3 regions of the Cupriavidus sp. GW821-FHT02F09 genome follow, and region 3 is predicted to be linked to each of the others. Evidence: predicted binding sites of a transcription regulator. Region 3 holds the regulator's gene; each other region holds the start of a gene.

Region 1 (10,035 bases), on a different contig from region 3:
TGCCTTCAGTGCCAGTTTCGTATCGCGCATCCGTCGACTCCTGTCCGCCGGCCCTGTTATCACTTGTCGGCCGGATAGACGTGGCCCGGCTGGATCTTGCCGTCCGAGCGGCCCTTGAGATACCCATACAGGTTCTGCCAGTTCTTCTGCATCATGTCGGAGCCGCCGAAATTCGGCATGCCTTTGTCGATCCGGCCTTCCATCATGATCTTGTGGAAATCGTCCATCGACAGCTTCTTCAGCGACTCGACCAGCGAGGGACCGACCATGCCCTCCTGCTGCGCGCCGTGGCAGCGCTCGCACGCCATGGCCCGCCAGGTCTTCCAGCCTTGCAGGGTATTGGTGTCCACCTTGTTGCCTTCGCTTACCTTATAGGGCGCCGCGGATTGCGCCGTGTCGCTCTTGCTTTGTGCGTCGCACACGGTGCAGGCCAGCAGAGCAAAAATCACCATTGAGGAACGGAACATCTCTTCACTCCTTGTGGGGGCGCGAGGCAGGCGGCCGCGCCGGGCCGCCCCCCTCACTTACTTATTCCAGATTATGTGTCGTGGGGATGGAGAAGCCTGGCATCAGGTGGTGGGCAGCGCGAAGACGAACAGCGTGCCGCCGAGATCGGTGTACTTCGCCAGATCCTTGTAGCCGCCTACCGCGCCCAGGCCTTCGTTCGACTTCTCCAGCCCGGCCGCCATGCCAATGCCGGCCCATCCACCGATGCCCGAATAAACGCCGACATACTGCTTGCCCTCGAACTGATAAGTGAAGACGTTGCCGATGATGCCGGAGGGGGTCTTGAACTTCCACAGCTCCTTCCCGTCCTTGATATTGACGGCCTTCACATAGCCTTCAAGCGTGCCATAGAAGGCGATATCGCCCGCCGTCGCCAGCGCGCCGGACCAGACCGAGAAGCGCTCCGGCTTGGACCACAGGATCTTGCCGGCAGCGGCATCCCAGGCAATGAAGTTGCCCATGCCGCCATGGCTCTTCGGCGTCGCGTACATCGACAGGGTCGCCCCCACATAGGGCTGGCCCGCTGTGTACTCGACCTGGAAAGGTTCATAGTCCATGCAGACGTGGTTGGTCGGCACCAGGAAAATGCCCGACTTGCGGTCGTAGCTCATCGGCTGCTGGTCCTTGGTGCCGAGCGCCGACGGGCAGATGCCCTTGACGTTGACATCCGGGCCCGTGGTGGCGGGCGAGTACTTGGCATTGACGACCGGGCGCCCGCTCTTCATGTCGATCTTGGATGCCCAGTTGATGGTCGGGTCGTATTTCTCCGCCACCAGCAGTTCGCCGGTCTCGCGATTGAGCGTGTAGCCGAAACCGTTGCGGTCCAGGTGCACCAGCGTGGGTACCTTCTTGCCCTTGATGTTCAGGTCGGCCAGCACATTCTCGTTGACACCGTCGTAGTCCCACTCGTCGTGCGGCGTCATCTGGTAGACCCACTTGGCCTTGCCGGTATCCAGGTCCCGCGCGAACAGCGTCATCGACCACTTGTTGTCGCCGGGACGCTGCGCCGGATTCCACGTGCCCGGATTGCCGCTGCCATAGTAGACCAGGTTCAGCTTGGGATCGTAGGCATACCAGCCCCAGGTGGTGCCACCGCCCAGCTTCCACTGGTCGCCCTTCCAGGTCTTGACCGAGGAGTCCTTGCCGACCGGCGCCATCTTGCCGTCGGTCCAGGTCATGGTGGTGGCGGGATCGAACAGCAGCTCGTTGTCGGGACCGGTGCTAAAAGCGGTCCAGATTTTCTTGCCGGTCTTCAGGTCATAGGCGAGCAGGCGGCCGCGCACGCCGAACTCGCCGCCGGAGATGCCGGTGATGACCTTGTCCCTGAAGACGTGCGGGGCGTTGGTATTGGTCTCGCCCACCTTGGGATCGCCATTCTTGACGGTCCACATGACCTTGCCGGTCTTGGCATCGAGCGCCACCAGGGTGGTGTCGGCCTGCTGCAGCAGGATCTTGCCGTCGCCGTAGGCCAGGCCGCGGTTGACGGTGTCGCAGCACATCACCGGCACCACGTTGTTTTCCTGCTTGGGCTCGTACTTCCACTTGAAGGACTGGTCCTTCAGGTTGATCGCGATCACCTTGTTCGGAAACGGCGAGTGGATGAACATCGTGTCGCCGATCACCAGCGGCGAGCCTTCGTGGCCTCGCAGCACGCCGGTGGACACCGTCCACGCGACCTGCAGGTTTTTCACGTTGCCGGCGTTGACTTGCTTGAGCTCGCTGTAGCGATGGTTGGCATAGTCGCCAGCCTGCGCTGCCCAGTTGGCCGGATTGGCCACCAGCTTGTCCAGCTCGGCATCCGCGCGTACGGTAAATGACGCGGTGGTTGTGGCAAGCATCGCCATCCCCACCATCATGGTCCGGAATATCATGTCTCCTCCGTCTTTCTTTACGTGACAAAGTCTGGATCCCGCTTCCTGCGCGCCGCCTTTGGCTCTTCAACTGAAACTGATTGCGCGGGTTGCGAACCTGGCAGCCGTCGGAAAGGTGCCGCGCAGGCTTCTGCACGATCCATGCCCGAGCCGCGCGGTCGCCGCTTGCGAAGCGAGTGTGCGGTTGGTCTTGAACGCTTCGTCCCAGGCGGGCATTCGCGCTGCGTGGCCCGGCCGGTGCAATGCGCTCGCATTCGTTCCAGGCTGAGGCGCGAGGCCGGGACAATATGTGTCAGGACTGGACCAGAAAGCCGGCGTAGCGGGTTCGCGTGCCGCCGTGGCGGGATGGCGCGCGACTTGCATCGTTATTGGGACAAGATTGCACAAGACGTTGCAAAGAAAGCGCACATAACGAGGAGATCCCCACATGCAGCCCTCCATCTTCGGCCTCCGGCAGCTCGCCTGCGTGCTAGCGGCTTTGACCGTGGTTCCTGTCGCCGCGCAAACCGCTCAAGACCTGCCCGCCAACAACTACCCCACCACCGCCCGCGTCGAATATGTGGGCGAGTGCATGGCAAGGAACGGCGGTGCCTACGTGTATCTGCACAAGTGTTCGTGCGCGATCGACCGGATCGCGGCGCAGCTGCCATACGACGAGTATGTCGAATCGTCTACCTTCGCAAAGTACGCCACGCTCGGCGGTGAAGGGGGCGCGATATTCCGCGATCCGGAATACGGCAAGCACGCAGCCAAACGCTATCGCGGCGTCCAGGACGATGCGCTGCGCGCCTGCGGCGTTTCGTTGGCGACGCGCGCTGCGCGCTGAATTCGGCGCAGCCGGGGCATCTGAGGGTTTCCGCCCCGTTGATGCGATCGGAAGTCCGGCCTATAGTGTCACCTCTTGACAAAAGATCGGCTTCCATCAGCAGAACTACAGGCGCCGATTTCCTTATTGCATCGCAGCGATTGCACTGCGGCTATGGCATCGCAACAGTTCGCGCCACGCCAGATTGCACCGCACAAAAGAGCCCGCAGGCTAAAGGAGGAGCTCGGTGACAACACTTCAGTCCGCCAGTCACCATGTCGCGCAGATTCTCAATGTCGTCAATGGACAATTGTGCGGCACGCAGAACAGCTCCGTGGTGACACGCTCCTGGGCGCGCTGCCTGCGGGACTTCCAGCTCGACCCTGCGCAGCAGCGCATGCCTCCGATCCTGACCCAGCCGGAGTTCAATGAGCGGCGCGACCGCATGAGCGACCTGATCGCCTGCGCCAAGCTGGAGATGACCACGCTCTACCAGCAGCTCGCCGATCCCGAGCTGGCCGTGGTGCTGACCGATGTGGATGGCGTCATCGTGCATATGGTGTCGTCGGTCGGGTTCTCGCAGGACGTGGAGCCCCTGGGCTTCCGCACCGGTGCGGTCTGGAGCGAGCGCGAGGCCGGTACCAACGGCATGGGCACTTGCCTGATCGAAGCCGAGCCGGTCGCGGTGCGTCAGAATGAACACTATTTCGCGCAGTACACCTCGCTGACGTGCTCGGCCTCGCCGATCTTCAACGACCGTGGCGAACTGACCGCCGTGCTCGATGTCACCAGCCGCTCGCCGTTGCTGCAGCAGCATTCTCTGGTGCTGGTCGGCATGTCCCGCCAGATGATTGAGAACCGGTTGATGGATGAGCGTTTCAAGCACGCACACCAGATCCATTTCCACAGCCGCCCCGAACTCGTCAACACCCTGCACGAAGGCAAGCTCGCGGTCGACGACAGCGGAAGGGTGCTGGCAGCCAATCGCAGCGCGCTGTTTCAGCTGGATTTTCGCTCGCTGTCCGCCCTGCTCGGCAAACAGATCGACGAATTTTTCAAGACCTCGCTCGACGAGATCCTGGCGCGGTGCGCGCGCAACTCCTTCCATCCGGTGCCGGTCTATCGCGCGAGCGCGTCGAACCGCTTCTTCATGGTGGCCCAGCAGCCGAACCTCGGCACCGGTGGCGGCGCGAGAGCGGCCAGCGCCCAAGCTGCGCCGCGAGCGGCCAGCGAGGCCCCCCTGGCGGCCGTCCCGCGCGACCCGGCCACGGTGGCACCGTCCACCAGGCTGGCCTTTGGCGACCCGCAGATGGAAGCACAGGTCCGGCTGGCGCAGCGCGTGATCACCCGGCGCATCCCCATCCTGCTGCACGGGGAGACCGGCAGCGGCAAGGAGGTCTTCGCCAATGCCCTGCACCAGATGAGCCCGGCGCGCGAGCGCGCCTTTGTCGCCATCAACTGTGCTTCGCTGCCGGAGAACCTGATCGAAAGCGAATTGTTCGGCTACCGCGCCGGCGCGTTTACCGGCGCCCAGCGCGAAGGCCGGCGCGGCAAGATCATCCAGGCCAACGGCGGCACGCTGTTCCTGGACGAGATCGGCGACATGCCCATGACTTTACAGTCCCGTCTGCTGCGCGTGCTGGAAGAACGCCAGGTCTCGCCGCTCGGCTCGGAGACGGTGGTCAAGGTCGACTTCCAACTGGTCAGCGCAAGCCACCGCAACCTGGCCGGACTGGTGCAGAGCGGCCAGTTCCGCGAAGACCTGTTCTACCGGCTCAACGGCATCGAGTTGCGCCTGCCGCCGCTGCGCGAGCGCACCGACCGGCTCACGCTGATGCAGCACATCCTCGCCGAGGAGGCGGAGCCGGACCAGGCACCGACGCTGTCGCCGGACGCCGTGCAAGCGCTGCTGCGCTACCCCTGGCCCGGTAATCTCCGGCAGTTGCGCCATGTGCTGCGCACCGCCCTGGCACTGTGCGACGGCGAAACCATCGCTTGCCAGCACCTGCCGGCGGAAATTGTGCAAGGCGCGGGAGAAGCCAGCGTGCCCCGCGAGCCGGCCATGGCGGCACAGCCCGAAATGCCAGACGATGAGGCCAAGGCGCTGGCGCAGTTCAATGCCATCCAGCTCAACGAACGCGACACCATCCTCGGCCTGCTCCACAAGCACCGCTGGAACGTCAGCACTGTAGCCCGCTCGCTCTCCATCAGCCGGAACACGCTGTACCGCAAGATACATCGGCTGCATATCAACCTGGCGCAGGCCGAAACGTCCGAGCAGTCGTAGCGTCGCCGCCCTGCGCGTGCCGCACCGAGGGGGGCTGGCAGCCCCCTCGTATCCGTTACCCATCCCACTGATCACGCCGTTGTCCAATAGCGCCGCCGGACGCGTGACAGCCTGTGTGAAAAGCAGAACAAAGACCGTGACAGTGCAAGGCCTTACCGCTTGCAACAGGCCCGATTCGCCCCAAACCCCACGCGCGTGGCTCGCCTGGCATGCCGATTGCTCTTGTAGCGAATGCGAGCACCTCTTCGAGCTCAGCATCGCAGCCGAGATGCCGAAGCCCGCCCGCGAAATGCGCTCCGATCTACCCTGGCCCACCATGCCCTCCCAGACCCTCATCGTCGCCGCCCTGTCATCGCGGATGATGGCCGAGTCCGCAGCGCAAGCCGGCTTGCGCGTGGCCGCCCTGGACCTGTTCGGCGATGCCGACACGCGGCATGTCGCGGCGCGCTGGGAGCCGATCGGCGCCACCGGGTCGATGGCGGTCGACGGCGAGCACGTGCTCGCCGCGCTGCGCCGGCTGCGCGACACGGAGCATCCGTTTGGCTGGGTTGCCGGCAGCGGCTTCGAACAACTGCCCGAGTTGCTCGAAGCCGGCCACGCGCTGGTGCCGCTGCTCGGCAACAGCGCCGCCACTGTGCGCGGCGTCAAGCAGCCCAGTGCCTTCTTCCGGCTGCTGGCCGCGCTCGGCATTCCACATCCGGAAACCACCATGGAGATGCCGCGCGATCCGGCAGGCTGGCTGTGCAAAGCTGTCGGCGGCACCGGCGGCTGGCATATCCGCCAGCTGGCCGGCACGGATGCCTGCGCTGCAGACGCCGCCCAAGCCACCCGGTATTTCCAGCGGCAAAGCCCCGGCCTGCCGATGTCCGTGCTATTTGTTGCTCACCGCCGCGGCGTTCAGCTAGTCGGCATCAGCCTGCAGCGCATCAGCTCACACCACGACTGCCCCTATCTGTTCCACGGCGCTGCCGGCCCGGCGATGCTGCCGGCAAGCACCACCGCGCGCCTCGTCGAGATCATCCACTGCGTCGCGCGCGAAACCAGCCTGGTCGGCCTGAACAGCATCGACTTCCTGTTCGAGGCGCCGGACATCATGGTGCTCGAAGTCAACCCGCGGCCGCCGGCCAGCATGGCGCTCTATGCCGATGCCTATCCGCTCGGCCTGATGCACGCGCACCTGCAGGCCTGCCGCGGCGAGACGCCCGAGCTGCCGGTGGCGCGGCGGGCCGGCGTGCGCGGCTTCCAGCTGGTCTTCGCGCAAGACCCCGCGCAGATCAACGCCACGCTCACTGCCGCGCTGATGCGCACTGGCTGGTGCCACGACATTCCCGCTCCCGGCAGCTATGTGGCTGCCGGCCACCCCTTCTGCTCGGTTTCCGCCACCGGTCTGACGGAGGCCGCAACCGAAGTCGAGCTGCACCGGCGCTGCGAGCAAATCCAGTCCTTGCTGATGGCGCGCAACGATGAACTCCGCCGCACCAGCGGCATCCCCACGGCGCTTGCCGGCGGCCCTCACAGCCTGCACCAGCACGCTTAGCCAGCCCCTGCCGGGCTCCCAACCCGACCGTCGGATCCCCAAGTGCTGCCGCACGGAAGCTTGCGCGCCTGCCAGGTGCGTAAGCACTCTCCGTCTCGACCCGCTTCTGCCTCTCACGCCGCATGTGCAAGCACGACTTGCCGTTCGCACAGAGTGTCACCCATCAGGCACGCGTCTGGCACAGACGCCTGTGCGGCGGCCATCCATCTGCGCCGCTCTCACCGCCGCCAGCGCAATGACCGCAGCCCCTATCGCCCTTGGGCTCTGTCCTGCCGACCCGCCTTTCGCGCCGCGCCGCGGCTTGGCATGGAACGTGTTAGGTAAAGCCCGGGGGGACACATTGCGCCTTCTTTTCTTTTCCTGAACATCCTCTATCCGGGAGACTCGCAAATGGCAAAAATTGATCGTGTTCGTGTTGGAGAATCGCTGGTCGGCGACGGCAACGAGGTCGCGCATATCGACCTGATCCTTGGGCCGCGCGGCTCGGCTGCGGAGACCGCCTTCTGCAACGCGCTGACCAACAACAAGGACGGCTTCACCTCCTTGCTCGCCGTGGTGGCGCCGAACCTGCAGGCCAAGCCCAATACCGTGCTATTCAACAAGGTCACCATCAAGGGCGCCAAGCAGGCCGTGCAGATGTTCGGCCCGGCCCAGCGCGGCGTTGCAATGGCGGTGGCCGATAGCGTGGAAGACGGCACCATTCCCGCCGCCGAAGCCGACGACTTGTTTATCAGCGTGGGCGTGTTCATCCACTGGCAGGCCGAGGACGACACCAAGATCCAGGACTACAATTACCAGGCCACGCGCGAAGCCATCCAACGCGCCGTGGGGGGCTGGCCGAGCGCCGCCGAAGTGGTAGCGAAGAAGCAGAGTTCGGCACATCCATTCGCGGCGCATAGCTGATCGGCGGACATGCGCAGGCCGACCTCGGCCGGCCTGCGCATCAAGCATCGCACACCGTAGCTAGTAGCTGCATCCGGCTGCCGGATGCAGCAGCAGTTCGCGCATGCGTGCCAGTTCGCTCTTGTGCAGAAATTCGATAGGATATGGCGCGCCGTGCGTGAAATGCGCGAAGCGCCGGTCCACCAGCCCTTGCGCGGCATATTGCTCCACCGCCTGGCCGGCATCGGCCGGCGTGGATTTGACCAGCAGCAGCATCTCGGCGTTGAGGCGGTTCGACAGCCACGCGGCCATGCTGTCCGAACCGACGCCCGGGTGCGTCATCTCGTCGGCCTGTTCGCGCAACAGCGAAAACGGCGCCCACACCGCCACGCCGGCGTTGCGCAGCACGCCCTGAATGTCTTTCTCGTGCACCGCCAGCGACATGCCGGGGCACATGCCCTGCATCATCAGCCCATACTGGGCCATGGCCAGCACCGCCATATTGTGCGCCACCACATGGTCGAATGCCCACTGCGCCCGGTGCTCGCGAACCTGCTCCGCGAAGCCGCCGCCGCCCGGCACCACCACGATGCGGCCGCCGCCGAGTTCGCTCAACTCCTGCAACCACTCGCGCAACAACGGGTCGCGGCCAAGGCTGCCGCCGAGTTTTACTACCCACATAGCCACTCCAAGGCTGCAGAATCCGCCTTGGCACACTCACGTTCCGTGCCAGCGCGGCGCGACCAATAACGGGGTGCCGGCACTTGCGCCATGGTGACAGTCTGCGACAGGCATGGCACACAAGCTGTCCCGCGCCGCGCTTCGATCCGTGCAAAGAGATAAAGCGCCAGACCGCGCCCGCGCTCCATAGTGCGGGGACGGTCTGGCGCTTTGCCGGGCACGCGGGACTGCTCGCCTCGCCTAGCGGTAGCGCGGCACCATCTTCTCCAGCGGTACCGGCTTGATCCTCGCCGCCTGCCCGGCACAGCCGAACGCCTCGAAGCGCAGGCGTACCACGCCCTTGGCGCCTTGCTTGGCCGCCAGCAGTGCCTTGCGCGGATCGAACTCGCTGCGGTCATCGGCGAGGGACTTGCGGATGGCGCCGGTCATGGCCAGGCGGATATCGGTATCGATATTCACCTTGCGCACGCCGGTTTTGATGCCGCGCAGGATTTCCTCGACCGGCACGCCATAGGTTTCCTTGATCTCACCACCGTACTGGCGAATGATCTCCAGCCACTCCTGCGGCACCGAGCTGGAACCATGCATGACCAGGTGGGTGCTGGGAATCTTCTGATGGATCTCGCGGATGCGGTCCATCGCCAGGATGTCGCCGGTCGGCTTGCGCGAGAACTTGTAGGCGCCGTGGCTGGTGCCGATGGCAATGGCCAGCGCATCCACGCCAGTGCGGGCGACGAAGTCGCGCGCCTGGTCCGGGTCGGTCAACATCATGTCGTGCGACAGGATGCCAGCGGCGCCGACGCCATCCTCCTCGCCGGCTTGCCCGGTTTCGAGCGAGCCCAGGCAACCCAGTTCGCCCTCGACCGATACCCCTACGGCGTGCGCCATCTCGCAGACGCGGCGGGTCACGTCGACGTTGTAGTCGTAGTCCGACGGCGTCTTCATGTCTTCGCGCAGCGAACCGTCCATCATCACGCTGGTAAAGCCCGAGCGGATCGAGGCCTGGCACACCGCCGGGCTGGAGCCGTGATCCTGGTGCAGCACGATGGGAATATCCGGATGCGTCTCCGCCGCGGCCTGCACCATATGGCGCAGGTAGGCCTCGCCGGCATACTTGCGCGCGCCGGCCGAGGCCTGCAGGATGACTGGGCTGCCGGTCTCTTCGGCGGCTTCCATGATGGCGTGGATCTGCTCGAGGTTGTTGACGTTGAAAGCCGGCACGCCGTAGCCGAACTCTCCCGCGTGGTCCAGCAACTGGCGCAGGGATACGAGTGACATGATGCAACTCCTTAAGTTGACTCAGATTCGTTGACTCAGATTCGGTAGGATCGGCAATCCAGAGCGGACGCGCCTCACGCTGCGGCACGCTGCTCCAACACATCGAAGGCCGGCAGCTTCCTGCCCTCCAGGAATTCCAGGAAGGCGCCGCCACCGCTCGAGATATAGCCAAGCTGCGCGGCAATGC
Region 2 (10,035 bases), on a different contig from region 3:
CCACCCCGATTGACAGCGCGGCTAATGCAGCCAGCCAGCCGCCCATGGCAACGCCCACGAGCCCCAAGCCGATGATGGAACCACCCCACAACGCATAAGTGCGCCGCGTCGGCGCCAGGTCCGCACGGCGCAGGAAATCCGCCCACTTGCGCCGCAGGTCGTGCTGCTTCTTGCCGGCTTGCGGCTCCGGCGTAGTCGCATAGCGTGCCTTGACCTGCTCGGTCTGCGCTTGCAGGAACGCACGCGCGCTCTCTTCCTGCGCGCGCGCCTTGGCGCTGGACAGCATCAGCAGGCCCAGTCCCAGCAAGACGAGAGCGGCCGCCGCAACGACCAGCGCCGCGCTAGACATCGAAGCGGTCGTCCAGGCCAAAGTTGGTCGGGCGCATGCGCGCCAGCTTGGGCGAATGCGGCAGGATGCCAAGCGAGAGCCAGCGGTCTACCTCGTTGCCGTCGGGGCCGATGAACGGCTCGTGGCGGAACAGCTCCTGGGTCGAGATGATGTTGTCGCCAAGGCCGGTGACTTCCGTGATCGAGAGGATGCGGCGCTTGCCGTTGGAGAGCCGGCCGATCTGCACGATAAAGTCGATGGCATTGGCGATCTGCCGGCGCAGGCTGGCCTCGCTGCCCTGGAAGCCGGCAAAGCCGGCCAGCATCTCCAGTCGGTACAGGCACTCGCGCGGGCTGCTCGAGTGGATGGTGCCCATGGAGCCATCGTGCCCCGTGCTCATGGCCTGCAGCATTTCCAGCACCTCACCGCCGCGCACCTCGCCCACGATGATGCGGTCGGGCCGCATCCGCAGGCTGTTGCGCAGCAGGTCGCGGATCGACACCACGCCCGTGCCTTCGAAGCCGCCAGGGCGGCTCTCCAGCCGCACCACGTGCGGATGGTTGAGCGCCAGTTCCGCCGTGTCCTCGATGGTGATCACGCGCTCGCCGTCGGGCACATAGGTGGCCAGCGCATTGAGCAGCGACGTCTTGCCCGAACTGGTGCCGCCACTGACAAGGATATTGCAGCGGGCCTTTACGGCGGCCTCGAGCAGTTCGTTGACCTCGGGGCTCATGGTGCCCAGGCCTTGCAGGTCCGCGGGCGTCAGCGGGTCCTTGCGGAACTTGCGGATCGACACCACCGGTCCGGCCAGCGCCAGCGGGGGAATCACCACGTTGATGCGCCCGCCATCCGGCAGGCGTGCGTCGACCATGGGATTGGACTCATCCAGCCGCCGGCCGATCGGCGCCAGGATGCGGCGCACGATGCGCAGCAGATGCCCGCTATCGGCAAAGCGCACGGGGATGCGCTCCAGCACGCCATGCCGGGATACGTAGACGTCCAGGTGCCCGTTGACCAGGATGTCTTCCACCGCCGGGTCGTTGAGCAAGTCCTCGATCGGACCGAAGCCCGCCAGCTCCTTGGTCAGCGCCTCGGCGATCTGATGCAGCTCGGCCTCGTTGATGGGGATGCGGCGCAGCCGCATGAAGCTCTCCAGTTCCAGGTCGACAAAGCGGTTGATCGCGGTGCGCGACCAGCGGCCGAACTCCGCGCCCAGCTCCTCAATGCGGGTGAGCAGATGCTCATGGGCCGCCTCCTTGATGTTCTGGAATTCCTGCGAAGCAGGAAAAGGCGCGGCGGAGTTATCGGAGAATTCGATGGCTTGCGACATGTCAGTTCCCAGCCCGCTCAGCGCGTATCACGCGCATGGCGCGTAGCGCTTCGGGCAGTTTTTCTTTTACCCGGCCCAGCAAGCCAGCTTCGCTTGCAGTGCCGGCACGGTATCCCAGCCGATCCACCAACTGGCCAATGGCACGGACATAGGGATCGGCGGGGCTGTCATCGGCCAGCACCACGCCACGGTTGAGCGCCAGCACCAGCGGCTCGCGCCGGTCGGGCAAGGTGCCGACCGAGGGCGCCTCCAGGCGCTGCGCGATCTGCTGGGCGTCCACGCCCAGGCGCGCCTCGAAACGCGAGACCAGCAAGTGCAGGTCCTCGCGCTCCACCTCGCGCTTCTTCAACTCCTGGAGCAACTCCGCAGCCGAGACGATGGCGCCGACGCTCTGGTCCACCACCAACACCACCATGTCGGCGGCCTTGACCAGGTGCGCCATGAAATCGACATTGCTAAAGCCGCCCAGGTCCACCACCTGCAGGTCAAAAAAGGCGCGCAGGCGATTCAGCAGCCCAAGCGCCTCCATGAACGAGATATCCCGCATCTCCGCCAGCGTGGCCGGCAGCGGCAACACGGCCACGCCATTGCCGTGGCGCGCCAGCGCCGTCTGCACGAAAACCTGGTCGAAGCGCCGCAGGTTGCGTACGCCTTCGACAAAGTGAAAGCCGGGACTGATGTTCATATACAACGAGCCGTCGCGCGACGGCAGCCCCAGGTCCATCAACAGCACTTCGCCATGGCTGCGCTTGCGCACCGCTGCCGCGAGGTTGGTAGCCAGCGTTGTGGCACCCACGCCCACGCGCGCGCCAAGCACCGCCACGACCTTGCCCCGGCGCGCCGGCTCCGCGTGGCCGCGCACCGCCAGCAGCCTGCGCACGATCTCGATCGCGCCGGCCGGCGGCGCGGTCATGTCGATGAAATCTTTGGCGCCAGCCCGCAGCGCCGCCAGCATGATGTCCGGCTCGCCCGCGTTGCCCACCGCCACCAGCGGCAGCCCCGGGTACAGCTTCGTCACGTGCTCGGCCAGCCGGCTTGATGCCAGCGCCTGCTCCCGCGAAAAATGCAGGAAGACCATGCCGGGATTGACCGTGGCGATCTGCTCCACAAAGGCATCCTGCGGGCCAGCCTCGACGACCAGCCGGCCCAGGTTGCCGAGCGCGTTGGCCAGCCATTGGCGCGGCTCCGGCTGTGCGGTGTTGAACAGGAAGAAGTCCATCTGACCCTGCCTTGCGCCGTCGTCCTGCTTGCCCAATGTCATTTTGAAAACCCTGGCAGCGTCGGATCGACGTATTCGCCAAGCACATACCGGCCCCACACATTGGGGTTGCCGCTGGTGCGTCCATCCTCGCTGACCGCGGCCACAGCCGCCGCGCCCTTGGCGAGCGGGCGCACCAGGCGCGGCGTGACCACGATCATCAGCTCGCGGTCTTCCTGGTTGAAGTTCAGGTTGCGAAAGAAGGTGCCGATGATCGGCAGGTCGCCGAGCAAAGGCACCTTGTTGACGTTGCTGACCGTGGTGCGGCTGACCAGCCCGCCGATCACAAAGCTCTCGCCATCGCCGAGTTCCACCGTGGTGTCGGCGCGGCGGGTGACAATGGCAGGCACCATGGCACCGTTGATCGATATGCCGCGTGACGGATCGAGATCGCTGGCTTCAGGCGCCACCTTCAAGGCAATGCGATCCTTGGCTAGCACGGTGGGCGTCACGGTCAGGCCAATGCCGAAGGGCTTGAACTGGATGGTGGTCGTGCCGAGTGCCTGCGGCACCGGGATCGGGATCTCCCCGCCGGCAAGAAAGCTCGCGCTCTGCCCGGACAGCGCCACCAGGCTCGGTTCGGCCAGCACCCGCGCCATGCCATTGCTCTCAAGCAGGCTCAGGTTGGCGAAGATCCCGCGCGAGAATGACGCCGCGACAAGATTGAAGGCACTGCTCATCGGCGAGCTGATGTCGGCACTGAGCGAACCCGGCGTGGAGTCCGTTCGCGGTGTGAAAGTGAACTTGTTCAGCGACGACGGGGAGAACGTGCCAAAGGCGAAGCCGCCGTTGTTCCGGTAGAAATTGAACCCCACCTCCTTGAGCACGGTCTTGCTGACCTCGACCACTTTCACGTCGACCTGCACCGTGCTGCTGACCGGAATCGTGGAGCGATCGATCACCACACCACCCTTGCCTTCGGCGGTAGCGGTGGCCGAGCGCGCCGCCAGTTGGGCGCGCAGCGAAGCCTGCGCATCACGCGCCTCGCCGCTGATCAGTGCGCCCCCGCCCGACACTGTCACGTCGGGATCGCCGGACTCGCCTCGCGTCGCATCCACCTGCACCCGGTAGGTTTGCGCGGCTTCGCCACGCGGCCAAACCATCAGCTCGGTAGCGCCCGGCTTCTTGGCCACCACCAGCACGCCGTTGGCACCCGAGCCGCTCTTTAGCAGCAACGCATCCGCCACGGCAGGGTTGCCGATCGCCACGCGTTCCAGTGGCTTGTTCAGACGTAGCTCACGCTGGCTACCCACCACCAGCCTCAGATCACGCACGCCGCCATCGGCCTGCTGCGCCCACGCCGCGGGGACGGTGCAGCAGACGGCCAGGATGGTGGCGGCCCCGGCAAGAATGGATTTCATCAATCGACTATCCAGAAGTAACACTGAAAACACCAATCCAAATGCAATCCGGCGGGCGTGCACGAGGCATGCTTCGACCACGACGGCGTGCCTGGCTTCATTCGATCTCGCGCTTGCCGCCGCGGATCATCTCAACACTGTTTTGCGCGACGCTGCTCGCGCCCGCGCCATGGGCGCGCTGCGCGATGGCTGCAGGTGCCGGGACAGGCGATGGCGCTGCCTTGACAGGAAGCGCTTCACCTCGTGCCCCACCCGCGATCCCTGCCAGCGCAACGCCTGCCATTGCGCGATCGGATGGCGCCAGCGCTGCGGCAGGCGCCCCGCCTTTTGCCTGCGTCTTTGCCTGCATGACCGGTGCGGGATCCTCAAACAAGCCTTCGGTGGGAACATCCGGATCGTCGGGATTGCGCAGGGCCAGCAACAGGCGCCCGGTTTGCTGTGCGATAGCCAGCTTGCCGACGTTGGCCACCGGCACTGCCAGCACGGCGGTCTTCGCGCCTTCGCGGCGCGCCATCATTTGCTCGGGCGGGGGCTTGGCGGCTTCATTGACCGTCCCCGCACCATAGGCCAGCACGCGCAGGCGCGCGAGCAGCATGCGCGCCTGGCTGCCTGCGATCTCCTGGCCATCGCGGCGGAACACCGCGAACACATCGACAAAGTCGCCCGGCTGCACCTGGTTGCCAACGCCAATCACTTCATCGACCGCAACCGCCACCGCGCGCTCGCCCTCTTTCACCTGAGTGGCAAGGCCCGCCAGCAGCTGGTTTTCCAGTACCGGCACGTTCGCGCCGATGCCAACCAGCGGCACCTGGCCTGCCACGCGGGCCACTTCGGTGTAAGCCCCCGCCGGATTGATGGGCAATTGCTCTACCTTGAGCGCGTCGACGGGGACCGGCTTGCCGGCTTCGATCGGCTTCACTGTGATCACCACCGGATACGACTGCATGCTTGCCATTACGGGCTCCGCTGGTTTGGCCGGCGTACGCGCCACGCGCCACGCGAGCAACGCCAGCAACGCGGCAAGGACGAGCAGCGCGATGGCAAGCACGCGGATCTGTTTGCTGGTCATGCGAACTCTCTGGTTTGGATAAATGGAATCTGGCTTAGGCACATGTCGACAAACGGCATCCGCTCGTGGCGTGGGCAGATCCTCATGTGTCAGGTGCCAGTTGCACCGTCGCGCTGCCAGTCAGCGTTGTGGGAATCGGTACCCCGGGTATGACCGGCAAGATCGCGCTTGAGGGAAGGTTCAGCGTTACCGTCACGCATACCGAGCCGCTTGGATTGGCGCAGGAGACAACTTGCGCAATATTGGCGGTGGGAATGACGCTGCTGATTGAGGCAGGCAGCACAGCCAAAGCCGTCGTCGAAGCCGCGCTCACCCGCAAGGCTTGCGTGGCAGCCGCGTTATTGGCCGATGCCCCACTGGGGTAACGCAGGGCTGCACGGGCACCTTCTTCCGCAGCAAGTGTCAGTGTCTGCTGCAGGGCCAGCACGATGCCGAAATAGACAATGCCGATCACGACAGCCAGAAGAACCGGCAGCACGATGGCAAATTCAAGCGCAGCCGTTCCGGACGAGCGCGTCCGCACGGCATGGTTTCCCCGCAATGGCATACTTCACCCGGTTATCTTTTACTTTTTGCGCCGACCGGTGGCGCGGGCGACAGGCGGTTGGCTAACAGCCCCTCGCCCGCGCGGCAGCTACCTTCCCAAAATCATCCAGACCAACAAACCGATCGCAAGGTACGCGGCGTACGGAATGCCGCGCTCCTCCGCTGTATGGCGCACCGCACCGGGGACGCTCATGCCGCCGCCTCGCTGCAGCAAGCTTGCGAAATGGTCTCGCCATACAGCCCAGACCGCGCCAGCTTGCATGCGCACCAGCAAAGCATGCGCAAGCGCCAGCAGGCTGCCGACGACCCATACCGTCACCAGCCCCATGGGGCCAGTGAACAAGCCTGTGACGGCGAAGAACTTGATGTCGCCCGCGCCCATGCGGCCGAGTGCATAAACCGGCAGCATGGCCAGCAGGCCCACCAGAAAGCCGAGCAGCCGGGAAGCCAGCCTAGGCTCGAGAGCCGGCCCGAACGCAAGCGCCACGCCGATTGCCGCGATCGTGGCAACCAGCACGGCATTTGGTACTTTGCGATAAGCGAAATCGGTCCAGATGATTGCCGCGCAGAACAACGCGGCAACTAGGGCTAACACTTAGGTACCAAGAATGCCCTTAACCTTGCCGCTCAAGCCAGTGAACATGCCACTGATGTCGAGGCCCAGTTGGGTGACCGTGCCGATAAGAGCCAGGGAAATGAGTCCTGCAATCAACCCGTACTCGATTGCAGTTGCCCCTTGTTCGTCCCGAAGAAAGCGTGCCAAAGCGTTTTTCATGATGTCACTCCGATTTTAATTTATGTCATCACGCAGCGTCCGCTTACCCCTCCGATACCGCCTCGCTCTTGTGGCCAGGTTAGTACCGAGCGGTAACGCTGGTGAACAATTTATAGATCAAAGCCATGTATCAACCATACCCCCCCTTGGAGTTATAGTTGTCTCAGCATAATGGCTGACGTCCGTTTGAAAACAGTGTTTTTTAAAGAGCAAAAGTTCTACTCGCGTCAAATACCACACCCGTTCGGGTGAGCCATTTGGCGCGGTGTGATGTAAAAGGATGCGCAGCCGCGGGGTAAGGACAACTGCGCACCGTAAAGACGTATCGACGTATTCGACGTATTCAGATCAACAATTAACGAGCCAGGCCACCGAGCAGATTGGTCAGCCCCGGCGTGTTCGGCGTGCTCGATGTCGTCGTAGCCGCACCCGCTGCAGCGTTGCGCGCGCCGCTCAGCACGCCCGTCACAGGCGCCAGCAAACCGGCCAAAGGTCCCAGCGCGCCGGCAGTGCCAGTGCCCGCGGCAGCACCACCCGTCACGCCCCCCAGCAAGCCTGTCACGGGAGCCAGCATGCCTGCCGCGCCTGCGCCCGTGCCCGAGCTGGAACCGCCCGCGATGCCGCCAAGAGGCAGGTTGCCGAGCAACCCGCCGAGCGGATTGCCGCCGGTGCCGTTGCCGTGCACCAGCACGCCGGCCCCGGCGACGGTCTTGCCGGCCTCGGTCACGACACCGCCGAGGCTGGAGACCAATGGGGCCTGGGTATTGGTCAGCAGGCTGCCGCCGCTGGCCACGGAGTTGCCGAGGGTTGCCAGCAGCTTGTCCAGCGGCGCGCCAAGGCCGGTGGCTCCGCCAACCGTTTGCGTAGCGGTGGTGACCTGCGTGGTCAGCGGCACGATCACCTTGCTCACGCTGCCGGTGACTTGCGCCACGGGGCCGGTCGAGAGCGCCTCGCCGAGCTTGCCACCGGCCATCGTCACCGCGCCGCCAACCTGATTGACCAGGCCGCCCACGGGTGTGGTCACCGCGCCTAGCGGCGCCAGTTGCCCGGTGCCGAGGCTGCTCACGAGATCGCCCGCGCTCGATACCGTGACGCCGGCTTTCTGCACCACGTTGCCCGTGCTGGACACGGTGATGCCAAGCGGATCGGTGACTGCACCCATCTTGCCAAGGCCGTCGCGCACACCCACGCCTAGCGTGCCAACCGTGTTCCCCGCATTTACCACTACGCCGCCGAGCGCGTTGCGCGTGGCGTCAGGCAGCAGCGGCACTTGCGCAGCCTGGATCTGCTTGCCGATATCGCTCACCGCATTGCCCGCTGCCACCACCGTATTGCCCACGCCTTCAGTGACCTTGGCGGTGGGCGTGGTGTCGGGCGTCGCAGCCGGTGTATTCGGAGGGGGCGTGGTTGGCGTGACGGCGCTGGGGCTCACGCCGCTGCCGGATCCGCCGGAGGAGCAACCTGCCAGCAGCAACAGTGCGGCGGCACAGGCGAGGGTCATGGATGACATCGGGGCGAAATGCGCTTTCATGGGATCTCCTGGTCTTCCTCGCGGAAGGTTCTCCTTTGGAACTGCAATCGAATTGGCTCTTGGACGATGCATGCGAAGCCTTGAGCGCGGAACGCAATACCGCACTACGACGAGGGCGTTTGCTCCGCGCCGCGCTGTGCGCCGCGCTTGTCGGGAGTCAATACCGCAAGCTGCGTGCCAGCTGCATGGCACGCTGTCGGCAAGGCAGGCCATCACCGCTGGCGCCGCCGCGCAAACCGTTGATTGACGCGGGATGGCGAACATGGGCCAGTCACGCGTCACGTTGCACAGCAAGGCGCCCCCAAGCCGCGCGGCGTGTTACGTGCTACGTAACATGTTCCCCCCTCGATGTTCCCGATGCGCAACTGCGCACGCACCGCCTGCCCACACGTTGCCGACACGGTGGCATGCGGCAGCGGCGCAGGGAACAAGTCCGCGTTGTTCCGTATGGGCGCCGCGGCGTTACGTAACGCGTAACACTGAAACACCGCACAGCGCGCTCATGTCTGGTCCTTTACCGGCTATGTCTCATCCTCTTCAAACCCAAGCGCGGCAAGGCTTGGCGCGTTTTTATCCGGCGTCCGCGCACGAGCCGGCGGCATGCTGGCACGCACTGGCACACCCTTTGCGCTATGGAGTGACACCACGGCAGGCGCCACGCGCTCCGTGATTTCACGACGGGAAGAAAAAAGGGAAAAGGTCATGCGTACTCAACAGATCCTCATCACGGCACTGCTCGGCTCGCTGTTGGCACTTGGCGGTTGCGCAAGTGGTGGTGGCACAACGTCCATGGATACCGGCAGTGGTGCGGGCACCGGCAATGGCGGCGGTACCAGCGCAGGCACCGCCGGCGGCAGCGGCACCAACGCCAGCACGGGCGGTGGCAGCAACGGCGGCAATAACGGTGGGAACAACGGCGGCAACAATGGCGGAAACAACGGTGGCAATAACGGTGGCAACACGGCCGCGCTGACGCCGACCAGCAAGATCGTCGATCAGGCGGGTGGCGTCGTGACCTCCGCCGGCAACGCTGTGAGCGACCTCGGCACGCAGATCAAGAACACCAACCTGCCGATTCTCTCGACCCAATCCAAGGATGGCCTGGGTGGCGTGGTCGGTTCGCTCGGCGCCGCGGTCAGCACCCTGGGCAACGGCGTGCAAAACGGCCTGGGCAACATCCCTAATGCCACCAACCCGCTCGGCACCACGGTGGCAAGCACCGGCGGCGTAGTCAGTCAGGTGGGCAATGCCGTGACCAACGCCGGCTCGCTCGTCAGCGGCCTGGGCAGCGGTCCGCTGTCGCCCCTGGCAGCCGTCACCACACCGGTGGGCTCACTGGTTTCGCAAGTCGGCACTGCGGTCAATGGCGCGGGCGCCCAGCTCGGCGCGGCCCTCTCGACCGGCCCCGTGGAGCAGCTCACCGGCGGCGTCAGCAGGCTCATCGTGCCGCTCACCTCGCAACTCACCAGCACCACGCAGACGCTCGGGGCGGCAACCGGCCTGGGAGCTCCGGTCAACAATCTCCTGGCGACGCTTGGCGGCGGCCTGGCCACGGCGGGCAACACAATCAAGCAGACCAACACGCCGCTGGTGTCGGGCGTGGGCGGCATCGTCGCTGGCGCGGGCAGCACGGTGGCCGCGCTTGGCGGCGTGGCCTACAACCCGAGCGGCACGGGTACTGGCAACCCGCTGGCGCCGGTCACGAGCCTGCTGGGCGGCCTCACGGGTGGTCTGACGGGTGGCAGCGCAAGCGGCCCGCTCGCGCCCGTCACCAGTCTGGTCAGCGGCTTGACCGGTGGGCTCACCGGTGGCCTGGGCGGTAGCAACGCAAGCGGCC
Region 3 (10,035 bases):
AGCCCAGGTTCAGCTCGTACGCCACGATGGCGCCCAGGATAAAGCCGCGTGCGTCGATGCCGGCCACCACGTCGAGCTTGGCGTCCATGTAGCGGTGCACAAAGACATCGATCAGCACGCGCAGGGACTTGGGATCCTGCAGCAACGGCGTGATGTCGCGGAACATCACGCCGGGCTGGGGCCAGTCCGGCACGGTACGGATGCGTTCGCGCAGGTAGTGGGTAACGTCGCCAAGGGCGGACGACTGGATAGTGGTGTTGGGCATGGGGACTCGTTCGGGCAGCCCGCCAAATCGGCAGGCTGGATGCGGTAATGGGTTACCACCCGGGCTGCCGCAAACGGCAACACAATGGGCAACGCCTGGGCGGATGGCACGCTTTGCGGCGTGGCTCCCCCAGGACAACCGTAACCATACAGGAGACAGCGATGGCGAAAAAGATCTTGATGCTGGTCGGCGACTACGCCGAAGACTATGAAACCATGGTGCCTTTCCAGGCACTCCAGATGGTGGGCCACACGGTCCATGCGGTGTGTCCGGACAAGGCGGCCGGCGCCAGCTGCCCCACCGCCATCCATGATTTCGAGGGCGACCAGACCTATAGCGAAAAGCGCGGCCACAACTTCGCGCTGAACGCGAGTTTTGCCGATGTGGATCCGGCGGCCTACGACGGGCTGGTCATCCCGGGCGGGCGCGCCCCGGAATACCTGCGCCTGAACGAGCGGGTGCTGGAAATCGTGCGGCACTTTGCCAGCACCAACAAACCAATCGCCGCGGTGTGCCACGGCGCCCAGCTGCTAGCCGCGGCCGGCGTGCTGGAAGGCCGGACCTGCTCGGCCTATCCGGCCTGCGCGCCCGAAGTGCGCCTGGCGGGCGGAAAATATGCCGACATTCCAGTCGACCAGGCCTACACGGATGGCAACCTGGTAAGCGCACCGGCCTGGCCCGCGCACCCGGCGTGGCTGGCGCAGTTCCTTGCCGTCCTGGGCACCAGGATCGTACATTAGAGGCTACCGAACGCGGCCCGCGAGCCCACCTAGGGCTATCGCGGGCCGTTAAGCACGGGAGTTCTTCTATGTGTGAAATCTTCATCCGGGCTACCCCGCAGTCGTACCAGGGCCAGTCACGCTCGCTCCGGCTGCATGGCGTGGCCACCAGCATCCGGCTGGAAAGCCTGTTCTGGGAAGTGCTCGAAACGCTGGCACGCCGCGATGGCATGAGCGTGGGCCAGCTCATCACCCGGCTGCACGACGAACTGGTGGCCTACCGGGGCGAGGCGGCAAACTTCACGTCCTTCCTGCGCGTATGCTGCCTGCGCTACCTGATGCTGCAAGGCGAAGGCCGCATTCCCGCCGACCCGCGCGTCCCGATCGGCTCGCTCGACGCGCGCTCCGTGCTAGAGGGCCTGCCGGCATCGTGGGCGGAAGAGGCGCACACCGGCAGCCGCGTGGCGGCATGAACCCGAACTTGCGGCCACTGAGCGCATAGCGCAGGCTCAGCCGGCCAGCATGCGCGCCTCGGCCGCTTCCAGCGCCTCTGGCTGGCCGCGCAAGACCACGATATCGCCCGGCTCCAGTACGGTATCGGGCTCCGGATCGAACGCGCGGATGCCACGCCGGCGCACCGCCGTCACTTCCACCCCGATACGGTCCAGCCCGAGCGCGCCCAGGCGCCGCCCCACCGACGTGGCCTCCGGGCCAAGCGAAATGGAGTGCAGCCGCACGGACTCTCGCTCCACCATGTCTTCCTCGTCGTCACGGCCGTGGAAGTAGCCGCGCAGCAGGCTATAGCGCGCATCGCGCGCCTCCTGCACCCCGCGCACCACGCGCCGCATCGGCACGCCCAGCAGCACCAGCGCGTGCGAGGCCAGCATCAGGCTGCCCTCGATGCTTTCCGGCACCACCTCGGTGGCGCCCGCCTTTTGCAGGATATCGAGCTCCGAGTCGTCCATGGTGCGCACGATCACGGGCAGCGCCGGCTCCAGTTCCTGCACATGGTGCAGCACCTTGAGGGCCGAGGGCGTGTTGTTGTAAGTGATGATCAAGGCGGCCGCGCGATGCAGGCCCGCTGCGATCAGCGCCTCGCGCCGGCCGGCATCGCCGTACACCACCGTATCGCCCGCGCCGGCGGCTTCGCGCACCCGGTCCGGGTCGAGGTCCAGCGCCACATAGGTAATGCCCTCGCGCTCCAGCATGTGCGCCAGGTTCTGGCCGCTGCGGCCAAACCCGCAGATGATGGCGTGCTTCTCGGTCTGCAGGCTCTGCACCGCGATGCGCGTCATGTTGAGCGACTGCATCAGCCATTCGTTGGCGGTAAAGCGCAGCACGATGGCGTCGCTGTACTGGATCAGGAACGGCGCCGCCAGCATCGACAACAGCATCGAGGCCAGGATGACCTGGATCAGCACCGGGTCGACCAGGTTCAGGCCGTCGATCTGGTTAAGCAGCACAAAGCCGAACTCGCCGGCCTGCGCCAGGCCCAGGCCGGTACGGATCGCCACCCCCTGGCGCGAACCGAACAAGCGGGCCAGGCCGGAGATCAGCACCAGTTTGAAGACAATGGGCACCACCAGCAGCGCCAGCACCAGCCACAAGTGATCGAGCACCACATGGATATTGAGCAGCATGCCGATGGTGACGAAGAACAGCCCCAGCAGCACATCGCGGAAGGGCTTGATGTCCTCCTCCACCTGATGGCGATACGGCGTCTCGGAGATCAGCATGCCGGCCATGAAGGCGCCCAGCGCCATCGAAAGGCCTAGCCGCTCGGTCAGCGCGGCCATGCCCAGCGTGACCAGCAGCAGGTTGAGCATGAACAGCTCTTGCGAGCGGCGCGCCGCCACGATGTGGAACCAGCGGCTCATGAAGCGCTGGCCGACGAAGAAGATCAGGCTCAGGGCCACCACGATCTTCACCGTGGCCAGGCCCAGCGCCATCATCAGGTCGCCCGGATCGCGCGAGAGCGCCGGGATCACGATCAGCAGCGGCACCACGGCCAGGTCCTGGAACAGCAGGATGCTGATGATGTTGCGCCCGTGCTCGCTCTCCAGCTCCAGCCGCTCCGACAGCATCTTGGACACGATGGCGGTGGATGACATGGCCAGCGCGCCGCCCAGCGCCACCGAGGCCTGCCAGGACAGCGGAAACAGCCAGTTGAACGCCCAGCTCGCCGGAATCACGGCTAGGAGCGACAGCACCACCTGCGAGCCGCCCAGGCCGAACACCTGCCGCTTCATCGCCTTGAGCTTGCCCAGGCTGAACTCCAGGCCGATCGAGAACATCAAAAAGACCACGCCGAACTCGGCCAGGTATTTGGTTTGCGCGGTATCGCTGGCCAGGCCGAGCGCATGCGGCCCGATCAGGATGCCCACGACCAGGTACCCCAGCATCGGCGGCAACTGCAACATGCGAAACGCGACCACGCCAAACACGGCGGCGGCCAGCAGGACAAGGGTAAGGTCCAGCGGAGAGTGCATCGACAGGGTCAGGGTACGCCGCGCCGGGCACCGGGCCGGCCCGGTGCGGGCGGCCCTGCCGGCGGATTACGGCAAGCGCGATGGCCGCCCCGGCCGCCCGATCCCAGGAACAGCCCAAGCGCCATCGCATTCGTTGGTATACTTCGTCGCCATGATAGCTAATTTCAATGCGGATCGAGCACTTAGGCTCGCTCGCGAAACCCTCCAGATCGAAGCCGACGCCGTCGCTGCCCTCGCAGGCCGCCTGGACGACGGATTTGCGCAAGCCGTGCAACTGACGCTCAATTGCAGCGGGCGCGTCGTCGTGTCCGGCATCGGCAAGTCGGGCCACATCGGCCGCAAGGTCGCGGCCACGCTGGCCTCGACCGGCACGCCCGCGTTTTTCGTGCATCCGGCCGAGGCCAGCCACGGCGACCTGGGCATGGTCACGCGCGACGATGTGCTGATCGCCTTTTCCAATTCCGGAGAGACCGCCGAGTTGCTTTCGATTGTCCCGATCGTCAAGCGCATCGGCGCCAAGCTCATCTCCGTGACCGGCAACCCCGCCTCCACGCTGGCCCAGCTGGCCGACGCGCACCTCAATGCCGGCGTGGAAAAAGAAGCCTGCCCGCTCAACCTGGCCCCGACCGCCAGCACCACCGCCGCACTGGCGATGGGCGACGCGCTCGCGGTGGCGGTGCTGGATGCCCGCGGCTTCGGCGAGGAAGACTTTGCCCGCTCGCATCCGGGCGGCGCGCTCGGGCGCAAGCTGCTGACCCACGTGCGCGACGTCATGCGCAGCGGCAACGCGGTGCCCAAGGTACGCGAGAGCACGCCGCTGGCACAGGCCCTGATGGAAATCACCCGCAAAGGCATGGCAATGACCGCGGTGGTGGACCCGGACGACCGCCTGATCGGCGTCTTCACCGATGGCGACCTGCGCCGCCTGCTTGAAACCCCGCGCGACTGGAAGACCGTACCCATCAGCGAGGTCATGCACCGCACACCGCATACCGTCGGGCCGGACCAGCTGGCCGTGGAAGCCGTGCAGGTGATGGAGGCGAACCGCATCAACCAGATGCTGGTGGTCGACGCAGAGCGGCGCCTGGTCGGCGCGCTCCACATCCACGACCTGACCCGCGCCAAGGTCATCTGAGGCCAGCCCATGCCTATGCGGGAAATCCTGTCCTCCCTGAGCCGGCTTGCCATGCGAGCCCTGCCCCTGCTGCTGATGGCACTGGTGGCGGGCAGCACCTTCTGGCTGGTGCAGGTCAACTCCCCGAAAGAAGCGGACACCGGGCCGGTAGGCAAGAAGCATGAACCGGATTACTACATGATCCGTTTTTCCGCGACCGAGCTTGCCGAGGACGGCAACACCAAGCTGCGCTTCACCGGCGACAAGATGATCCACTTCGAGGACGACCAGACCTACGAAGTGACACGCCCGGCCATGCGCTCCTATGAAATCGACCGTCCGCCCGTCACCGGCCACTCTGATCGCGGCACGATGAACGCGGAAGGCTCGGTCATCGACCTGTTCGGCAATGCCTTCATCGTGCGTACCCAGGGCCCCGACCCCGCCAAGGATCCGCAGATGACGGCCGCCTCGGAGTATTTCCAGGTGCTGGTGAACGATGACATCGTCAAGACCGACAAGGCTGTCAAGCTGACCCGCGGCCCGTCGGTGATGACCGCCAACGGCCTGGTCTTCAACAATGTCACTCGCGAAGTACAATTGCTGGGTAACGTACGCGGCACCATCATCACGGGGCCGCCGCCGGCGAGTCCCACGAAGTAGCCCCGAAGCCGCCCGCGGGCACCAACCGCCCGCGTCAACCGCCATCACGCCAACATGAATCCATTCCCGACGACTTCGTCCTGTCTGCGCCGCAGCACGGCCGCTTTGCTGACGCTGGCCGCCGTCCTGGGCCTCACGCTGGCCGCGCCCGCCAGCGCCGAAAAGGCCGACCGCGAAAAGCCGCTGGTCCTGGAGGCCGACAATGCCAGCTACGATGACGTCAAGCAGGTCTATGTACTGACTGGCAACGTGGTGCTGACCAAGGGCACCATGGTGCTCAAATCCGACGCAGCCGAAGTCCGTACCGATCCCGAGGGCTACCAGTACGCGGTCGCGACCTCCAAGGGCGGCAAGCAAGCCTATATCCGCCAGAAGCGCGACAACGTCGACGAGTACATCGATGGCTGGGGCGACCGCATCGAATATGACGGCAAGCAGGAGTTGTCCAAGCTGATCGGGCGCGCCCGCATGGCCCGCCTGGCCGGCGCCAAGCTGGTCGACGAGATCCGCGGCGCGGTGATCACCTATGACAGCCGCAACGAGTTCTACACGGCCAGCGGCGGCGCCGAGAACGCGACCGCGGGCAGCCCGTCGGGCCGCGTGCGCGCCGTGTTGTCGCCGCGCCAGGAGCAGCCCGCCAGCGGTGCCGCAGCCAATCCGCTGCCGCTCAAGCCGGCAGCTGCCCCCGTCAACCCCTGACCTGACGCCGCCACGTCCCTGATCCACGGATTCTGACTTCACCTTCATGACCGCTACCCAAACCGCACCGTCCCAGCCCGCCACCCTGAAGGACAGCAGCACGCTGGTCGTGCGCCACCTGAAGAAGCGCTACGGCTCGCGCACCGTGGTCAAGGACGTGTCGCTCGACGTGAAGAGCGGCGAGGTGGTCGGCTTGCTGGGCCCCAACGGCGCGGGCAAGACCACGTCGTTCTACATGATCGTGGGGCTGGTGGCGCTGGACGAGGGCGATATCGTGCTCGACGACAAGCACATCAGCGGCCTGGCCATCCATGAGCGAGCGCGCATGGGCCTGTCCTACCTGCCGCAGGAAGCCTCCGTGTTCCGCAAGCTCAATGTGCAGGAGAACATCCGCGCAGTGCTGGAGCTGCAGCTCAACGATGGCAAACCCCTGGGCAAGGCCGAGATCGAGCGCCGGCTGGACACCCTGCTGGATGACCTGCAGATTGCCCACCTGCGCGACAACCCGGCGCTGTCGCTGTCCGGCGGCGAGCGCCGCCGCGTGGAAATCGCCCGCGCGCTGGCCTCCGCGCCGCGCTTCATCCTGCTCGACGAGCCCTTCGCCGGCGTCGACCCGATCGCGGTTGGCGAAATCCAGCGCATCGTCAGCTTCCTCAAGGCACGCAATATCGGCGTGCTGATCACCGACCACAACGTGCGCGAGACGCTAGGCATCTGCGACCACGCCTACATCATCAGCGAAGGCGCGGTGCTGGCGTCCGGGCAGCCTGAGGACATCATCGCCAACGAGTCGGTGCGCAAGGTCTACCTGGGCGAGAACTTCCGCATGTAAGGGCGCGCGGCGCCTGCCGCGCATCGCCCCCCCGGGCGGCTTCGGTGTCGCCTTTTATCCTTCAAACGATCATAGCGACACCAGCGATAGCAATTTCCGTTCCATCAGTACGGAAGTTGGGCATAAAATAGGTCGCATGAAACCGTCGCTACAGCTCCGCCTCTCGCAGCATCTCGCGCTTACGCCGCAACTCCAGCAGTCGATCCGGCTGCTGCAACTGTCCACGCTTGAACTGCAGCAGGAAGTGGAACAGGCGCTGACCGAGAACCCCTTGCTCGAGCGTGAGAACGACTGGCTGGACAGCCCGTTGCGCGTGTCCTCGGACGGCTCGGTGAACCTGCAGAGCGCGCCCGCGCCAGCGCCCGCCGATGGCCAGGGCACCAGCGAAAACCGTCCCGATGGCGCCCCCGAAGCCGACGACAGCTACTCCGACAGCAATGAGGATTACGGCAGCGACTGGAGCCTGGACGACTTCGCCCGCCGCCCGCAAGGCGAAGACGACGAAAAAACCCCGATGCAGCTGCGCGACGCCGAGCCCACGCTGCGTGAACACCTCATGGAACAGCTGGCGCCGCTCAAGATTTCCCTGCGCGACAAAGGGCTGGCTATCTTCCTGGTCGAGTCCCTGGACGATGACGGCTACCTGAGCACCACGCTCGAGGAAATCTGCAGCGAGCTGCCGGAGGAGCTCGAGTTCGAGGTCGACGAGATCCAGGCTGTGCTCACGCTGCTGCAGAGCTTCGATCCGCCGGGCGTCGGGGCACGCAACGCCGCCGAGTGCCTGGCGCTGCAATTGCGCAGGCTCAAGCATCCGCAGCGCGAACTGGCGCTGAGCATCGTCACCAACCACCTCGAGCTGCTGGCGGTGCGCGATTACACGCGCCTTAAAAAGGCGCTGCAAGTGGACGAACCGGAACTCAAGGCCGCACATGAACTGATCCGCTCGCTCGCGCCCTATCCTGGCCATGCCTACAGCCGGCCAGAAGCGGACTTCGTGGTGCCTGATGTTTTTGTTCGAAAGTTGAGCGGCGGATGGATCGCCCACCTCAACCCGGATGTGATGCCGCGGCTACGCATCAACGACATGTACGCGCAGATTTTGCGCGGTGCAAAAGGCGATGCAGGCGCGGCCGGACTGCAGCAAAAGCTGCAGGAAGCACGCTGGTTGATCAAGAATATCCAGCAAAGGTTCGACACGATATTGCGCGTCGCACAAGCCATTGTCGAACGTCAAAAGAACTTCTTCACCCACGGTGAAATTGCGATGCGCCCCTTGGTTTTGCGGGAGATTGCCGATACACTGGGTTTACACGAGTCCACCATCTCTCGGGTGACTACCAATAAATACATGGCAACGCCGATGGGGACTTTCGAGCTGAAGTATTTTTTTGGCTCTCACGTATCCACAGAAACCGGCGGCGCGGCCTCATCAACGGCAATCCGTGCGTTGATCAAGCAATTGATAGGAGCCGAAGACGCTAGGAACCCCTTGTCCGATAGCCGGATTGCCGAATTGCTCGGCGAGCAAGGCTTTGTGGTAGCACGGCGTACCGTTGCCAAATACCGCGAAGCGCTCAAGATTCCCGCGGTCAATCTCCGTAAGACTTTGTAGCCGAGCTGCATCGCCTGCCTGATGCAGCTCTTTCAGAAGGAGAAACGCTATGAACTTCAAGATCAGTGGACACCACTTGGACATCACGCCCCCTCTGCGTGAGTACGTGGAAACGAAACTGGAGCGTATCGTCAGGCATTTCGATCAAGTCATTGGCGTAAGTGTGCTGCTCTCTGTCGACAATACAAAAGAAAAGGACCGGCGGCAGTACGCGGAAATCAATCTACATCTCAAGGGCAAGGACATCTTTGTCGAAGCGCATCATGAAGACCTGTATGCCGCTATCGACGCACTGGTCGACAAGCTCGACCGGCAGGTGATTCGCCACAAGGATCGCGTGCAGAGCCACGACCGTGAAGCGGTCAAGTATCAGATGGCCGCATCGCAGATGCAGCAATGACCGTGCCTGGCGGCCCACATACCGGGCCGTCGGTGTCAGTCCCTTGAAAAATGGAATCAAGCCGCGCCCAGAGCGCGGCTTTTTCGTTGCAGCCTACCCGATCGGGCCACACAGGGGATTCCGCAACGCATATGTACCAGTGTATGCTGTGCAATACATGGTTGACCGGCCTAGCCATTCCGGTGCATGCAGCACCGCTTGAGCGCATCGGCTATTGCAATGCACAAAGCGGAAGCGGGCCTGCTCTATAATGGCCAGACGCCCGACACCGGCATGGGGGGACACCCGGTGGAAACCTCGGGCCTTGGTTTTTTACCTCTTTCCGCCCGGTGGGACGCCTCCTGGCCCCGGGCCTGCTTACTAGAAAACCCTGCGCATTCCACATGAATCGTTTGGCTAAATTGCTGCCACCCGGCAACATCAACCTCGACGTCAGCGTCACCAGCAAGAAGCGCGTGTTCGAACAGGCCGGGCTCCTCTTCGAGAACAACCATGGCGTAGCGCGCGCGACCGTGACCGACAACCTGTTCGCCCGCGAGTCGCTCGGGTCCACCGGCCTGGGCGCGGGGGTTGCGATCCCCCACGGCCGCATCAAGGGACTGAAGCAGCCACTGGCCGCCTTCATGCGCCTGGCTGAGCCGATCCCCTTCGAGTCGCCCGACGGCAAGCCGGTCGCGCTGCTGATCTTCCTGCTGGTGCCCGAACAGGCCACCCAGCAGCATCTGGAAATTCTCTCCGAGATCGCCCAGTTGCTGTCCGACCGCGAGATGCGCGAAGGACTGGCTACCCTGCCCACCCCCGACGACGTGCACCAGTTGCTGACGCAATGGCACCCTTGATCCGGCACTGAAAGCCCGTCCCTGAAAGCACCCGAATGGAACTCACTGGCGTCACCTCGCAGTCGATCTTCGACGACAACGCAGCCGATATCAAACTCTCCTGGGTAGCAGGACTGGAGGGCGCGGACCGGGCCTTCGATGTCGAGTTCGCGCGTGAAGCCACGTCCGCGGCCGATCTCGTCGGCCACTTGAACCTGATCCACCCGAACCGGATCCAGGTGCTGGGCAAGCCCGAAATCACGTATTACCAGCGCCTCGATGACGAGATGCGCAAGCGCCAGATGGGCGAGCTGATCCTGCTTGAGCCGCCGTTCCTGGTGATCGCCGACGGCATGGAGCCGCCGCCCGACCTGGAACTGCGCTGCACGCGCTCGTCCACACCGCTGTTCACCACGCCGGTGTC

What was found. The regulator sigma-54, encoded in region 3, starts transcription at its own class of promoters, with help from an activator protein. The targets are predictions, from matches to a motif close to TGGCANGNAANCTGCTTT.
Region 1: a site for sigma-54 is predicted at 2,508-2,525, ahead of AC07XB_RS23975 (methanol/ethanol family PQQ-dependent dehydrogenase). Genes of this name have one in related genera too.
Region 2: a site for sigma-54 is predicted at 8,361-8,378, ahead of AC07XB_RS16320 (collagen-like triple helix repeat-containing protein). Genes of this name have one in related genera too.

The regions. Positions count from the first base shown of each region.
Region 1 covers NZ_JBWKVH010000024.1:38,019-48,053, reverse strand. Annotated here, with positions in the region: gene AC07XB_RS23985 (substrate-binding domain-containing protein) at 1-30, opposite strand, end outside; gene AC07XB_RS23980 (c-type cytochrome) at 60-467, opposite strand; gene AC07XB_RS23975 (methanol/ethanol family PQQ-dependent dehydrogenase) at 570-2,378, opposite strand; gene AC07XB_RS23970 (hypothetical protein) at 2,806-3,204, shown strand; gene AC07XB_RS23965 (sigma-54-dependent Fis family transcriptional regulator) at 3,431-5,470, shown strand; gene AC07XB_RS23960 (ATP-grasp domain-containing protein) at 5,739-7,007, shown strand; gene fae (formaldehyde-activating enzyme) at 7,398-7,910, shown strand; gene AC07XB_RS23950 (amino acid kinase family protein) at 7,971-8,570, opposite strand; gene fba (class II fructose-bisphosphate aldolase) at 8,811-9,848, opposite strand; gene AC07XB_RS23940 (phosphoglycerate kinase) at 9,923-10,035, opposite strand, start outside.
Region 2 covers NZ_JBWKVH010000012.1:150,547-160,581, forward strand. Annotated here, with positions in the region: gene AC07XB_RS16280 (type II secretion system F family protein) at 1-349, opposite strand, end outside; gene AC07XB_RS16285 (TadA family conjugal transfer-associated ATPase) at 342-1,658, opposite strand; gene AC07XB_RS16290 (CpaE/TadZ family protein) at 1,660-2,877, opposite strand; gene AC07XB_RS16295 (type II and III secretion system protein family protein) at 2,916-4,277, opposite strand; gene cpaB (Flp pilus assembly protein CpaB) at 4,375-5,346, opposite strand; gene AC07XB_RS16305 (TadE/TadG family type IV pilus assembly protein) at 5,429-5,893, opposite strand; gene AC07XB_RS16310 (A24 family peptidase) at 5,981-6,466, opposite strand; gene AC07XB_RS16315 (Flp family type IVb pilin) at 6,488-6,667, opposite strand; gene AC07XB_RS16320 (collagen-like triple helix repeat-containing protein) at 7,023-8,198, opposite strand; gene AC07XB_RS16325 (collagen-like triple helix repeat-containing protein) at 8,901-10,035, shown strand, end outside.
Region 3 covers NZ_JBWKVH010000008.1:103,448-113,482, reverse strand. Annotated here, with positions in the region: gene AC07XB_RS12125 (adenine phosphoribosyltransferase) at 1-265, opposite strand, end outside; gene AC07XB_RS12120 (DJ-1/PfpI family protein) at 427-1,005, shown strand; gene AC07XB_RS12115 (ribbon-helix-helix domain-containing protein) at 1,074-1,457, shown strand; gene AC07XB_RS12110 (monovalent cation:proton antiporter family protein) at 1,494-3,473, opposite strand; gene AC07XB_RS12105 (KpsF/GutQ family sugar-phosphate isomerase) at 3,625-4,608, shown strand; gene lptC (LPS export ABC transporter periplasmic protein LptC) at 4,624-5,250, shown strand; gene lptA (lipopolysaccharide transport periplasmic protein LptA) at 5,305-5,949, shown strand; gene lptB (LPS export ABC transporter ATP-binding protein) at 5,996-6,781, shown strand; gene AC07XB_RS12085 (RNA polymerase factor sigma-54) at 6,918-8,393, shown strand; gene hpf (ribosome hibernation-promoting factor, HPF/YfiA family) at 8,443-8,793, shown strand; gene ptsN (PTS IIA-like nitrogen regulatory protein PtsN) at 9,177-9,632, shown strand; gene hprK (HPr(Ser) kinase/phosphatase) at 9,668-10,035, shown strand, end outside.